One region of the Streptomyces sp. NPDC004629 genome, then DNA from elsewhere that is predicted to be linked to it. Evidence: riboswitches for the same ligand, from Rfam matches in the RefSeq annotation. Region 1 holds a riboswitch; each other region holds the start of a gene.
What was found. Region 1 has a riboswitch for S-adenosylmethionine ahead of thrC (threonine synthase). Riboswitches for the same ligand answer to the same signal wherever they lie in the genome.

Region 1 (4,724 bases):
CGCGTCGACCGCGGCTGAATGTATCTGTCCAACTGCCGTCTGCAACAGGTCAGTCGGACGAGAAATCTGGACGTACTCGGTCGGGAATCTGCCGAGAATTCGGCAGAATTCAGGGCAAGTCGGGCCCTATAAAAGGAATAAAAGCCGCGAAGAACGCATGGACTTTGGCGACTTCTTGGCGGCTGCGCGGATTGAATCCGGGGCTTCCGACCCGGGGGCCGGGAACGCGTTCCCCAACTCTACCGCGCTCAACCCCACTGAATGGCCCCCTCCGCTTCTCTCACGGAGGGGGCCATCTGATGAACAGCCGGTAACCGAAGTTACCGAGGGTAAGGGACCGTCAGCCGCCGGCCACCGCCGGGATGATGGACACGCCCGCACCGTCCGGCGTCGCCGTCTGCAGGCCCTGCTCGAAGCGGACGTCGTCGTCGTTGACGTACACGTTCACGAAGCGGCGCAGCTTGCCCTGGTCGTCCAGGACGCGTGCGGAGATGCCGGTGTGGTTCTTCTCCAGGTCGGCGATCACCTCTGCGAGGTTCGCGCCCTCGGCGCTCACCTCCGACAGGCCACCCGTGTAGGTACGCAGGATGGTGGGGATGCGAACGGTCACGCTCATGCGAGGCCAGCCTCTCGGAAGGAGTCCAGGTTCGGGCGGATGGTGGCGGTCAGGCCGGTGCCGGCCACCGCGTCGAGGGTCTTGAGGCCGTCGCCGGTGTTGAGGACGACCGTGGTGAGCGCCGGGTCGAGGACACCCTGCTCGATGAGCTTCTTCGTCACACCCACGGTGACACCGCCGGCCGTCTCCGCGAAGATGCCCTCGGTGCGCGCCAGCAGCTTGATCGCGTCGACGACCTGCTCGTCCGTCACGTCCTCCACCGCACCGCCCGTACGGCGCGCGATGTCCAGTACGTACGGCCCGTCGGCCGGGTTGCCGATCGCCAGGGACTTGGCGATCGTGTTCGGCTTCTGCGGGCGGACCACGTCGTGACCGGCCTTGAACGCGGTGGACACCGGCGAGCAGCCCTCGGCCTGCGCGCCGAAGATCTTGTACGGCCGGTCCTCGACCAGACCCAGCGCGATCAGCTCCCGCAGCCCCTTGTCGATCTTGGTGAGCTGGGAGCCGGAGGCGATCGGCACGACGAGCTGGTCGGGCAGCCGCCAGCCGAGCTGCTCGCAGATCTCGTACGCCAGGGTCTTGGAGCCCTCCGCGTAGTACGGGCGCAGGTTGACGTTGACGAAGCCCCAGCCCTCGCCCGCCGGGTCGCCGATCAGCTCGGAGCAGAAGCGGTTCACGTCGTCGTAGTTGCCCTCGATGCCGACGAGGTCACCGCCGTAGATCGCGGCCATGACGATCTTGCCCTGCTCCAGGTCGTACGGGATGAACACACAGGAGCGCAGGCCGGCCCGGGCCGCCGCGGCGCCGACGGCCCCGGCGAGGTTGCCGGTCGAGGAGCAGGACAGGGTCGTGAAGCCGAAGGCGCGCGCCGCCTCCAGCGCCTGGGCGACCACCCGGTCCTTGAAGGAGTGCGTCGGGTTGCCGGAGTCGTCCTTCACATACAGGCCGCCGGTGACGCCGAGTTCGCGGGCCAGGTTGTCGGCCTGGACCAGCTTGGTCCAGCCCGGGTTCAGGTTGGGCTTTTCGGCCACGTCCGCGGGGACGGGCAGCAGCGGCGCATAGCGCCAGATGTTCGCGGGACCCGCCTCGATCGTCCGGCGCAGCTCCTCGGTGTCGTACACCGAGAAGTCGTACGCGATCTCCAGCGGGCCGAAACACTCCTCGCAGGCGAACACCGGGCCGAGCGGCACCCGGTGACCGCACTCGCGGCAGCTGAGGGCCGCGGCGGTACCGAGGTCCACCGACTGGTTCGTGGTGCTTGCAACGGTCTGCACAGCCATGTGAGGCGAGGCCCTTTCTCCTCATCTTCCTCACGACGCATCTCGCCGTGAGACGGATTTGGCACCTTCCCTAGCCGGGAGCCTCGCGGAAACGATCGGCTTGCGCAGCGATCAGTACGAGTACCGGCTGGAGGGTTGCCGGGGCTTCATCGGGCCGTATCCCTCTGCCCCTCTGGATGAGCTGTATGCGGTTGTGAACGCCGAAGACCCCCGACATGCGATGGTCATCCGCGTTGTTCAAGACTGTAACCGACGGCCTGGACAGTTGAGATAGTCGTCCGAACCGCGAGATGGATCACACAGGCACCAGGTGTGATCACGACAGTGAGGAGCAGCTGACTGTGCTGGAAGAAGTCGAGCGCTGGCTGGCCACCCGCTCCTGGTCCGTGACCGACCGGCCGCTGCACAAGATCCTCGCCGCGAAGCAGCGTACGGGCCAGTCGGTCTCCGTCGTGCTGCCCGCGCTCAACGAGGAGGAGACGGTCGGCGACATCGTCGCCGTCATCCGGCACGACCTCATGCGGCAGGCGCCGCTGGTCGACGAGATCGTCGTCGTCGACTCGGGGTCCACCGACCGCACCTCCGAGGTGGCCGCCGCGGCGGGCGCCCGGGTGGTGCACCGCGACGCCATCCTGCCGCGGCTGCCCACCGCGCCCGGCAAGGGCGAGGTCCTGTGGCGCTCGCTGCTCGTCACCGGCGGGGACATCGTCTGCTTCGTCGACGCGGACCTGCGGGAGTTCTCCTCCGACTTCGTCACCGGGATCGTCGGGCCGCTGCTCACCGAACCGGACGTCGACCTGGTCAAGGCCATGTACGACCGCCCGCTGGCCGGCGCGGCCGGCCAGGGCGGCCGGGTCACCGAGCTGATGGCCCGACCGCTGCTCAACCTGCACTGGCCGCAGCTGGCCGGTTTCGTGCAGCCGCTCGGCGGCGAGTACGCGGCCCGCCGTTCACTGCTGGAGCGGCTGCCGTTCCCCGTCGGATACGGCGTCGAACTGGGCATGCTGGTCGACGCCCTGCACCTGGTGGGCCTTGACGCCCTCGCCCAGGTCGACGTCGGTGTGCGCAAGCACCGGCACCAGGACGGGCAGGCGCTGGGCCGGATGGCCGCCGCGATCTACCGCACCGCGCAGCTGCGGCTGGCCCGCGGGCACCTCGTGCGGCCCTCCCTCACCCAGTTCGAGCGGGGCACGGACGGCTTCGAGCCGCGCACCTACCCGGTGGACACGGAGGAACGGCCGCCCATGCTGCAGATCACGGAATACGCCACCCGCCAAGTGGCCTGACCCCACAACACACAGCCCCCAAAAACAGGACACGGCCCGAAATACGGCGCGGGCCGGCGCAAGGCACGCGGGCCGAACCGGGGCGCAAGTCGGGACAGGGCGCGGGCTGAAACACAACGCGAGCCGGGACAGGCGTGAGCCGAGGCAAGGCACGGCCTGAAACCGGACACAGGCCGGGGCAAGCGTGGGCCGAGGCAAGGCACGAGCCGAAACGCGGCGCGAGCCGAAGCACGGCACGGTCCGAGGCAAGGCACGAGCCAAAACGCGGCGCGAACCGAAACGCGGTGGGAGGTGGGCGTGGGTTGTGGGGGGCGGGGTGTGGGGAGTGGGTCGTACGTTTGAGGGTTTGTGGGTCGGGCTAGGTTGAGGCGTATGGCTTCCACGCACGGTGCTGCCCAGGTACTGGTCGCGTCCAACCGCGGCCCGGTCTCCTACTCCGTCCAGGAGGACGGCTCGCTGGTCGCCCGGCGGGGCGGCGGCGGGCTGGTCTCCGGGCTCTCGGCGATCGGCCCCGACGCGGACGCGCTGTGGGTGTGCTCGGCGCTGTCCGACAGCGACCGCCAGGCGGTGCGCCGCGGGGTCGGCGAGCCCGGCGTACGGATGCTGGACATCCCGGCCGACGTGTACGCCGACGCCTACAACGGCATCGCCAACTCGGTGCTGTGGTTCGTGCACCACATGCTCTACCAGACCCCGCTGGAGCCGGTCTTCGACGCGGAGTTCCGCCGCCAGTGGGCGTCGTACCGGACCTACAACCGGGCGTTCGCCGAGGCGCTGGCCGAGGAGGCGGCCGAGGGCGCGGCGGTCGTCGTACAGGACTACCACCTGGCGCTGGCCCCCCGGATGCTCCGGCAGCTCCGCCCCGACCTGCGCATCGGCCACTTCTCGCACACCCCGTGGGCGCCGCCGGACTACTTCCGGCTGCTGCCCGACGACATCGCGGCCGAACTGCTCGGCGGCATCCTGGGCGCGGACCGCGCGGCGTTCCTCACCCGGCGCTGGGCGGACGCCTTCACCGACTGCTGCCACCTGGTCCTCGGGCCCGGCATCCCGGCCGGCACCCGCATCGGCGTGCACGGTCTGGGCGCCGACGCGGACTTCCTGCGCGCGCGTGCGCACGAGCCGGACGTGGCCGAACGGATGACGGCGCTGCGCACGGAGATCGGCGCGGACCGCAAGGCGATCGTGCGGGTGGACCGCACCGAGCTGTCCAAGAACATCGTGCGCGGGCTGCTGGCGTACCGGCAGCTGCTGGCGGACCGCCCCGAGTGGCGCGAGCGGGTCGTGCACGTCGCCTTCGCCTACCCCTCCCGCCAGGACCTGGCCGTGTACCGGGAGTACACCGCCGAGGTGCGGCGCGTCGCGGAGGAGATCAACGCGCGGTACGGGACGCCGGGTTGGACGCCGGTGCTGCTGCACGTCGAGGACGACTTCGCCCGCTCACTGGCCGCCTACCGGCTGGCCGACGTGGCCCTGGTGAACCCCATCAGGGACGGCATGAACCTGGTCGCCAAGGAGGTGCCGGTCGTCTCCGACCAGGGC
Region 2 (4,724 bases), on a different contig from region 1:
TGCGGCTTCCGACGGTACGGGCGCAGACCGCCGTCGTGGTCCGGCTGCTGCGACTGCTCGACACCGGGCTCGGCGTGGACGCGCCGGATCTGTTGCGGGTGGTGGACGCGCTGCCCGACTCGGCCTCCCGCGATGCGTTCATCCGCACGCTGCGCGCGGTGGTGGACTGGCGTGGTCAGGTGGTGTCCATGCTCGACCGCTGCTACCTCACCGCCGGCATGCCGACCCTGCTGGTCTGGGGCTCGCGCGACCAGGTGGTGCCCGCCGGGCACGCCGCCGTGGCGCACGCGGCGATGCCCGGCAGCCGTCTGGAGATCTTCGAGGGCTCGGGGCACTTTCCGTTCCGCGCCGATCCGCACCGTTTTCTGGCGGTGCTGGAGAACTTCATCGCCACGACGCAGCCGGTCAGCGGAACCGTGGAGGAATGGCGGGAGCGGCTGCGCTCCGAGGGGCGCCAGGCGTATTGATCACGAGCGTTCGGCGAGCCGGTCCCGGCCGGCGGGCGCCGCGAGGCACCTGCGCGTACGGCGCCGTCAGTCGAACTCGCTGGGGTGCGGCGCCGGGGTCTTTCCGGCGAGGACGTCCCTCAGCCGCTGCGCACCCGCCCGTACGGCCGCCTCGGTGCTTGTGCGATCGGCGCCCGAGAGACCGCCGTTGACGACGGTGGCCCCGGAGGCGACCACCCGGAGCGCGGCGACGTCCGTGGTGAGCGTGGTCGGCTGCCCGTCGGCGGTGCCCTTCACCGTCACCGTGACACCCGCCCGGTCGTCGCCGGCGGTGGGCAGTGGGGCCGACACCACCTGGACGGTCCGCTTGCCGCCGTCCGAGCCGGTCGCGGTGAACTGGCCGCACTTCTGCGGCAGGCTCCGGAGCCAGTCCAGGGACTTCTTCACCGAAGCCTCGCCGTAGTCGCCGACCTGGTACAGCAGTCGGGCCCGCGGATCGGTGAACCCGGTGAGCGCCGAGGCGCCGGGCGCACGGCCCAGCAGGCTGTCGGAGTACAGGCCGTCGAGGAGCCGCTGGCAGTCGGCCGCGCCGGCCTTGCCCCTGAGGAACGCGGCGACGTCGACCTTGCCCAGCAGCAGCTTGTCCCGCCAGGAGGCGGCGTCGTTCACCTGCGTCCAGTCGTCCTCAAGGTCGGCCGCGGTGATCAGCGCGGCCTTCGCGCCCGCCCTGGTGAGCGCGGGGGTGGCGGACGGGCTCGGGGAGCGACCGGGATCGGCCGCGGCATCCGGGGGCCGCTCGGCGGCGGGGGAGGCGGACACCGTGTCGGAGGCCCCGTCGGCGTCCGAGCAGGCGCCCGCGGCCAGCAGTGACCCGGCGGCCAGGGCCGAGGCGAGGACACGCGCGGGACGGTACGGACGGTTCATCGGGGTTGCCTCCTCGCAACGCGGTACGTCCCTCCACGCCACCACCGAGCGGTCCGACCGACCAGCGTGACCGGACCGTTCGGGTGAACCGGCGCGACGACCACGCCCGGCGTCGCGGCGCGCCGTGCCGGGACGGCCAGGACCGCCTCGGCGGCGTACCCCGCGCACTCCTCGGTGTTCGGCGCCGTCGGGCCGGTGCGGAACACGACCGGCAAACGGGCGTGTCACGCCCTCTTCAGGTGCCGCACGGCGGGGCGGTGTCCCAGGGGTGGACGCCCTCTTGACGTGCCTGTGGGCGCGGAACGACACTCCAGGAGGGAATCCTAGTGAAAAGGTAGGGAAAAGATGGGGCGCCGTGGGACGAGCACCGGCCGTGGCCGCCGTGCGCCGTCGCTGCCCCTGCTGACCTCCCGCCGGCACATCGACCTGCTGCGGGTCTGCAGCGCGATCAGCCTTCGGGGCTGACCGTCCCGCGCTCCCGGCCGACCGGGGCCCCTCGCACGCACCGACCGCCGACGCTTCAGCCGCGCACACCCGCGCGCGCTCGCACCCGGGGAGACGCATGTCCACGTCCAGCACGCCGCTCGCCGCCGTCCCGTCCGCCCAGCGTCCCGCCCGCTTCCGGGGCAGGATCGGCCGGGACGCGCGCAGCGGCCACTACGCCGTGCCGCGCCGCTACCGGCTCCATCTCACGACCGCCTGTCCCGACGGCCTGCGGATAGCCGTGGGCCACAGCTTCCTCGCCCTCGACGACATCTGTCCGGTCACCTTCCTCGACGCCGTCCCCGACTGTCCCGGCGGCGGCCACTCGGCGCTGCGCCCGCTGTACGAGGCGAGCGCGCACCGCTACCCCGGACCCGCGCTCGCGCCGGTGCTCAGCGACGACTGGTCGGGGCGGATCGTCAGCACCCACGCCCCCGACATCCTGCGCGACCTCGACCGCTGCTTCGGCGACGGGCGCGACCGGCTCTACCCGTGCGGCACCGAGGCGGGGATCGAGGAGATCGAGCGGCTGTGCGCGCAGGGCATCGAGGAGGCCGCGCAGCGGGCGGGCCGGGCCGGCGCGGACGCGGCCGAGCGGGCCGCGGCGCTCGACGTCCTGCTCGGCACCCTGGCCGGACTGGAACGGCGGCTCGCCGGGCGGGAGTTCCTCGTGGGCGACGAACTCACCGCCGCCGACGTCGAGTTGTGGGTCGCCCTGGTGCAACTCGACACCGTGCACCGCCACCACCTCGACGCCGCCGCAGTGCACCGCGTGGCCGGTCATCCGGCGCTGTGGGAGCACGCCCGGCGCCTGGCTGCCCGGCCCGCCTTCGGTGCGCACCTCGACCTGGACGGCATCGCCCACCGTCATCACGCCCGCTGCGCGGGCCTGGAGGCGGCCGGCTCGGCCGTGCAGATCCTGGACTGGGCGCGGCACGCGGCCGGCGCCCCCGGTTCCCGGCGCGGTTGAGCGGCACAGGGGCCGGTCCATTCAGCGGACGGGCGTTGACATACGTCCGCCCAACTGCCTTACTTACCGCTCTGAACGGTCATGAGTGTCAGCGACAAGCCCTGGCTCGCTGGCCGGCAACCCTCGCGCCGCGGTGGGGTGCCCCAGGTGACGACCGGACCGGATGACGCTTCGGTAAGCGCGAGGGCCCCGCAGGGGCCGGAAATGCGAGTGACGCGAGTGACGGACATGTACGCAGCCGACGGGACGGCCGCCGGCCGCACCCGAAGCTGCGTACATCCGTACGCGGGTCTGCTCGTCGCCGACCGGGCGGTCGACCTGCTCCGCGTGAACAGCGCACTGTGTACCGCTTCGGGCTCTGCCCGTCGCCGGGGCTGACGCCACTTCCGGCCCCCGCGTTCCCGACGCACACCGACCGAGCGGTGTGCCGCTGCCCGCCCCTCCCCGGTCCCCGTGCCCCTCCCGTGCGCCGCGCCATGGCGCCGCCGGCTCAACGCCGTCGGCGTAGCGCCGTCGCAGCCACACGGGTCGCGCCGCGGCCCCGGGGTGCCCCGACCCCGCCGGAGCCCGCCATGACCGAACCCCCGGGCGGCGCCGTGTCCCTCACCGCGCCGCCGCCAGCAGACACACCGTCAAAATCCCTGACTGCCCAGCGAGTTGTGCCGCTGCGCCGTCCTGGCCGATGGATCGTCACGGCCGTCGTGCTGGTGGTCGTGGCACAGATCGCGCACGGACTGGCCACGAATCCCTTCTACCAGTGGGACCGTTTCCGCTACTGGTTCCTGCGCCCCACCATCCTCGACGGCCTGCTCATCACCCTCGAAGTGACCGCGCTCAGCGCCGTGCTGGGCCTGCTCGGCGGCATCCTGCTGGCCCTCGGCCGGCTCTCCGGAAGCCCCGTACTGCGCGCCGTCAGCTGGACGTACACCTGGCTGTTCCGGTCCGTGCCGCTCATCGTCGTACTGATCTTCCTCTACAACTTCTCGGCCCTGTACCGGACGGTGAGCCTCGGCGTCCCCTTCGGTCCCGCCTTCGTCACCTTCGACGAGTCGAGAGTGGCCACCGACATGGTGGTCGCCGTGGTCGGGCTCGGCCTCAACGAGGCGGCGTACGCCTCGGAGGTGGTCCGCGGCGGCATCCTCTCCGTAGACCAGGGTCAGCACGAGGCCGCCGCCGCGCTCGGCCTGCCGAAGCGCTACCAGTTCATCCGGATCGTGTTCCCGCAGGCCCTCAGGTCCATCACCCCGAACTACGTCAACCAGCTCATCGGCCTGATCAAGAGCACGTCCCTGGTGTTCTACGTGTCGCTGCTCGACCTGTTCGGCTCGGTGCAGACCATGGGCAGCACCTACCCCGGTGACATCGTGCCGCTGCTGCTGGTCGCGACCGTCTGGTACCTGATTCTCACCAGCGTCGTGTCCGTCGCCCAGTTCTACGTCGAGCGGTACTTCGCCCGGGGCGCCACCCGCACCCTGCCGCCGACGCCCTGGCAGCGCGCCCGCTCCGGCCTCGCCGCGCTGCGCACCCGACTGCGCCGGGAGGCCGCCGTATGACCGCCGTCACGCCCGCCGAACAGGCCCCCGTCGCCCTGGAGGTGCACAACGTGCACAAGTGGTACGGCGCCCACCGCGTCCTCGACGGCATCGACCTGACCGTGCGCCCCGGCGAGGTCACCGTCGTCATCGGCCCGTCCGGGTCCGGCAAGTCCACGCTGCTGCGGGTGATCAACCACCTGGAGCGGCCCGAGATCGGACACGTCAGCGTCGGCGGTGAACCGATCGGGGTCAGACGCAGCGGCAAACGGCTGAAGGAACTGAGCGAGCGGGCCATCCTCGCCCAGCGCAGCCGGATCGGCTTCGTCTTCCAGAACTTCAATCTGTTCCCGCACCTGACGGCGCTCG
Region 3 (4,724 bases), on a different contig from region 1:
AATTCCTCACCGCCCTGCGGCAGTTGACGGACACCGGTACGGCCGACTTCCACGGTGAACTGCTCACCGCGGCCCCGCCGATCCCCGCGCGTGTACCGGGCGCCGAGAACGGCGTTCCCCTGCTGGTCGCCGCGATGGGCCCGCAGGCGCTGCGCGTCAGCGGTGAGCTGGCGGACGGGATCCTCCCCTTTCTGGCCGGACCGCGCGCCCTGGCCGAACACATCGTGCCCGCCCTGACCGCCGCGGCCGAGGCCGCCGGCCGTCCCGCACCCCGGATCGTGGCCCTGGTGCCCGGCGTGGTCACGGACGACGTGGAGGCGGTACGGACGAAGGCCACCGAGCAGATGGCGTTCTACGAACAGTTCCCGTCCTACGCACGGGTCATCGAACTCTCCGGCGGCCGGCGAGCCGCCGACGTGGCCGTGATCGGCGACGAGAAGACGGTCGCCGCCGAGGTACGGCGGTACCGGGACGCCGGGGCCACCGAGGTCGTCTTCTCCGGCACCGAGATCGCCGGAGAGGCAGACCGGCACCGCACCTGGGCACTCCTCGGCGAACTGGCCGGCTGAGTGCGCAACGGCGGGCCGCCCGCCGGACATCTGCCCGCACATCATGGCGAGGCCGGGCCTCGCGGAACGAAGGAGCACCCATGACCACCGACGTCACCCCGACGGATCTCCAGGCCTTCACCGAGGAATGGCTGGACTGGTACCGCGCCCAGGAGGCCCGGCTCGCCGATCCGCACGGTTTTCTGGCGATCACCGGCCTGCACTGGCTCGACGACCGGCCGCAGCGCTTCCCCGACGCCCCCGGTGTCTGGCGCACCGGCCACGACGGGGTCGTCGTCTCCTTGGACGACGGAGAGGAACTGCTCGTCCAGGGAACACCGGTGCAGGGCGAGCACCGCTTCGGCGTGCTTCCCGAGCGCGGCGGTGTCGACGCGGTCTGGAAGGACGCCGTGATCGAGGTCGCCAGGCGCGGCGGACACGACATCGTGCGTCCCCGGCACCCGGACGCGCCGCTGCGGGCCGCCTTCACCGGGACACCCGCCTACGCGCCCCATCCGCGCTGGGTCGTGACGGGCCGTTACCTCCCCTTCGACAAGCCGCGGCCGACCACCGTGGGCGCCGCTGTGGAGGGTCTTGAGCATGTGTACGACGCCCCGGGCAGGATCGAATTCGAGCTGGACGGGCGCCGGTTGTCCCTGACCGCCTTCCCCGGTCGCGGTGCGGGCCGGCTCATGGTGCTGTTCACCGACGCGACCTCCGGGGTCACCACCTATGCCGCCAACCGGGTCCTGGCCGTGGACCCGCCCGCCGCCGACGGCAGGGTCGTACTGGACTTCAACCGCGCCGCCAACCTGCCGTGCGCCTACACGGACCTGGCCACCTGCCCGCTGCCACCGGCCGAGAACCGGCTTCCGGTGGCGATCGAGACCGGCCAGAAGATCCCGCACGAGCGCGGCGGCTCCTGACTTCGATGCGCACCGCACCCGGTTGTGGCCGTCATCCGGGATTGCCGTACGACAACACCGCTCCGTACGATCACGTCCGGCATTGAGTGTCAGCGTCAAGCCCTGGCTCGCTGACCGGCAACCCTCCCACGCGGTGGGGTGCTCCAGGTGAAAGCCCGCAGGACCACCCACCGTCCTGCAAGCGCGTGGCCCCGGGACCGGTGGTGAACTACCGCATGAGCGAGGCCGCCGCGGCCGAAGTCGTGGCCGCGGTGCACGCCTCGGGCGGGTAGGCGACGGCGGTACGGGCGGAGGCGTATCGGTGCGGGTCGCGCCGGGCAGCATGCTGTTGACCGTGATGCCGCGCGGTCCGAGTTCCTTCGCCGCCGTGCGTACGAGCTGGTCACCCGCCGCCTTGCTCGCGGCATACAGGCCGGTGGCGGGGCGGGCTGACGGCGACCGTCCCGGCGGAACAGCTCGCGGCCACCCGCGCCCAGACGCCACTCGGGCGGCTGGGCGAGCCGGGCGACATCGCCGCGGCGGTCTCCTTCCTCGTGTCGGACGACGGCGCCTGGATCACCGGTCAGACCCTGTGCGTCCTGCTACTGGTAGGTGACGGTGATCGGGCCGTGCACGGTGTGCCGGGGCAGGGTGATCGTGAACGTCCCGGTGGAGCTGTCCAAGCGGTAGTCACGGGGGGTCAGCCGGACACCGGTGGCGGTGACCTCGGTGGGTGCGTGGGTCATCCCCAGCAGGGACAGTGTCCACGTGCGGTTCTTGACCTGGCCGTGGAAGGAGCCCCGCGCCGCGCCGATCGACACCGTGTGGCGCGAGCCGTGGCGCTCGTACCGGACGGTCGTCGTGGCGCTGTGTCCCTGCCGCGCGGCGCTCCCGTCGTCCTCGTACAGGCGGTACGTCCCCGGCGCGCCGGTGGCGACGGTCAGGGTGACGTCGGTCAGCGGGTTGCGGTCGTCGTCGGTGACGTCATGGGTGCGGGTCGGCAGGATGCCGCCGGCCTTGACGAACACCGGCATGGTGTCCAGGCCGGTGGTGATGTCCTGGGTGGTGCCGCCCTGGTAGGTCTTGCCGGTGAAGTAGTCGGTCCACCGGCCGGGCGGGAACCATACCTTGGTGGTCGCCGTCGTCCCCGGTGTCGTCACCGGGGCGACCAGGACGTCCGGGCCGTAGAAGTACTCGCTGCCGGCGGTCGCGTACGCCTGCGCCTCGTCCGGGTACTCCAGGTAGGCGGGACGGACGATCGGCACACCGGTCCGGTTCGCCTCCTCGGCCAGCGAGTACGTGTACGGGACCAGGTTCTCGCGGAGGTTGAGGAATGTGTTTGCCGACTGCCGCGCCTCGGTGCCGTACTGCCAGGGCAGCCGGTCGCTGTGGTTGCTGTGCAGCCGGTCGATCGGCTGGAAGGTGCCGAACTGCACCCAGCGCGCGTAGAGGTCGTCGGGCAGCTTGTGCGTGGTGCGGGTCTGCCCATTGACGGTGTACTTCTCCGAACCGGTCAGCCCCGTCGTGTCGTTGTGCCCGCCGATGTCGTGCGTGACGGCCGCCATTCCCGTCGCCGCGGACTCACCCGGGGTGTAGCCGACCTCCAGCTTCAGCGTGCCCCAGGTGGAGGAGGTGTCGCCGGTGAAGTGCACGGTGGTGCGCTTGTCCGCCCACGGTCCGGTCGGCACCGCCTGCTGGCCGCTGTACCCGCCGGCCTGGAGCGAGCCGTAGGCGCGTGACAGGACGAAGCCGCGGCCGAGGGTTTCGCCGGTGAGGTCGGCGTACTGCTGGTTGATCCACGCGTCCGGCGTCACGCCCGGCAGCGACGACTGCGAGGCGTCGCAGCACCAGTCGAGCCACCAGAAGTCGTTGCCCTGCTCATCCATGGTCCGGTGCAGATCCAGGTACGCCTTGAGCTGGTCGGGGTCGCCGAAGTCGAAGACGTAGCAGTTGTTGCCGGCCGAGGCGGACCCGCCGCAACCGCCCTTCTTCAGCTTGCCCTTGGCCGTGGCCTGCGCCTGGGCGAACTGGGGGTCGGACGCGACGATGCTCGGGTGCACGTTGAGAGTGTTGTGCAGCCCCTGCGCGGCCGACCAGTCGAAGAACCCCTTCGGGTCGGGGAACCTGCCCTTGTCCATCTCCCAGCCGCTCCAGTCGTTCACGGCCTTGTAGTCCGTGTCGGTCACCAGCACGTCCAGCGGGACGTGTTCGGAGCGGAACGCCGGGAGAATCGTGTTCCTGTAGTCCGCGGCGGTGCGGTCGATGTACTCCGAGTACCAGACGCCGTACGCCCACTGCGGCAGCAGTTGCGGCGGCCCGGTCAGGGTGGCCAGGTACCCGGACCACCGGGGAACAGGGCGGGTCAGGGGGTGGGCAGGGCGGCGGCAAGTCGGGCGGACCGCACCTGCGCGGTCTGGCCCTGCACAAGGACGAACAGCGTCGGCGTGGCGCAGAGTGGGCGGCAGGGTCAACACTGTGCGCTGGACACGCGAACGAGGTCGACGCAGCGCTCCCTGGTGAGCAGCACCTGCACCATGGCCGGTCCGCCGGCTCTGCCCTGTCTCCCTTCGGCCTCAACTCCCATACGGTTCAGTGCCGTTCACCGGTGTGCCGACGCCCCGGGTCCGGGCACGCCGCCTCGCCGCGCCCTTTAAAAGGACACCCCTCGCTGGCATGAAACCCACTCGACGCCGCACCCACACGGCACGGCGCGGTGGACAGGCGCTGCGACGGCGCGGCCCGTGCGAGTCGCCGCGAGGGCGACCCGCGGGTCAGCCACAGCGCCACGGCGACGGCGGACACGACGGCCGTCACGGCGCCGACGGCCAGCCCCCAACGCACCCCGGCGTGCTGGGAGATCCAGCCGATGACGGGGCCGCCGACCGGGCTGCCGCCCATGGAGATCACCGTGTAGACCGACATCACCCTGCCGCGCATGGCGTCGCTGACCTCCGACTGGACGAAGGCGCTGACGGCCGTGTTGAGCGTCATCAGCGTGAAGCCGGTGGGCAGCAGCAGGGCGAGGAAGGCGGGATACGTGGGCATGAGCGCCGCCAGTGCCTCGAACCCGCCGAACAGCAGCGCGCCGACGACGACGGTCCGCACCCGGGGTGTGACCCCGCGCGTCGCGACCACCGTTCCGGCGACCGTGCCGACGGCCAGCGCCGTGTTCATGAAGCCGAGCCCCAGGGAGCCGACATCGAAGACCCGCCCGGCGAACAGGGTCAGTGTGGTCGGGAAGTTCACCGCGAAGGTCGCGGCCAGGCCGAAG

Region 2: linked by a shared signal. The riboswitch ahead of ACFYTE_RS03620 (amino acid ABC transporter permease) and the one ahead of thrC (threonine synthase) in region 1 are both predicted to bind S-adenosylmethionine.
Region 3: linked by a shared signal. The riboswitch ahead of ACFYTE_RS15500 (SDR family oxidoreductase) and the one ahead of thrC (threonine synthase) in region 1 are both predicted to bind S-adenosylmethionine.

What each region holds. Positions count from the first base shown of each region.
Region 1 covers NZ_JBIALO010000014.1:142,695-147,418, reverse strand. The annotation lists gene ACFYTE_RS22745 (MoaD/ThiS family protein) at 341-616, opposite strand; gene thrC (threonine synthase) at 613-1,896, opposite strand; SAM riboswitch class I at 1,915-2,079, opposite strand; gene ACFYTE_RS22735 (glucosyl-3-phosphoglycerate synthase) at 2,238-3,182, shown strand; gene ACFYTE_RS22730 (trehalose-6-phosphate synthase) at 3,555-4,724, shown strand, end outside.
Region 2 covers NZ_JBIALO010000002.1:143,497-148,220, forward strand. The annotation lists gene ACFYTE_RS03600 (alpha/beta fold hydrolase) at 1-467, shown strand, start outside; gene ACFYTE_RS03605 (hypothetical protein) at 534-1,370, opposite strand; gene ACFYTE_RS03610 (putative leader peptide) at 1,716-1,835, shown strand; gene ACFYTE_RS03615 (glutathione S-transferase C-terminal domain-containing protein) at 1,933-2,823, shown strand; SAM riboswitch class IV at 2,901-3,010, shown strand; gene ACFYTE_RS03620 (amino acid ABC transporter permease) at 3,396-4,376, shown strand; gene ACFYTE_RS03625 (amino acid ABC transporter ATP-binding protein) at 4,373-4,724, shown strand, end outside.
Region 3 covers NZ_JBIALO010000009.1:65,265-69,988, forward strand. The annotation lists gene ACFYTE_RS15485 (LLM class F420-dependent oxidoreductase) at 1-569, shown strand, start outside; gene ACFYTE_RS15490 (DUF1684 domain-containing protein) at 650-1,474, shown strand; SAM riboswitch class IV at 1,553-1,664, shown strand; partial or broken gene ACFYTE_RS15495 (SDR family NAD(P)-dependent oxidoreductase) at 1,781-1,957, opposite strand; partial or broken gene ACFYTE_RS15500 (SDR family oxidoreductase) at 1,903-2,040, shown strand; partial or broken gene ACFYTE_RS15505 (TIM-barrel domain-containing protein) at 2,056-3,801, opposite strand; gene ACFYTE_RS15510 (MFS transporter) at 4,043-4,724, opposite strand, start outside.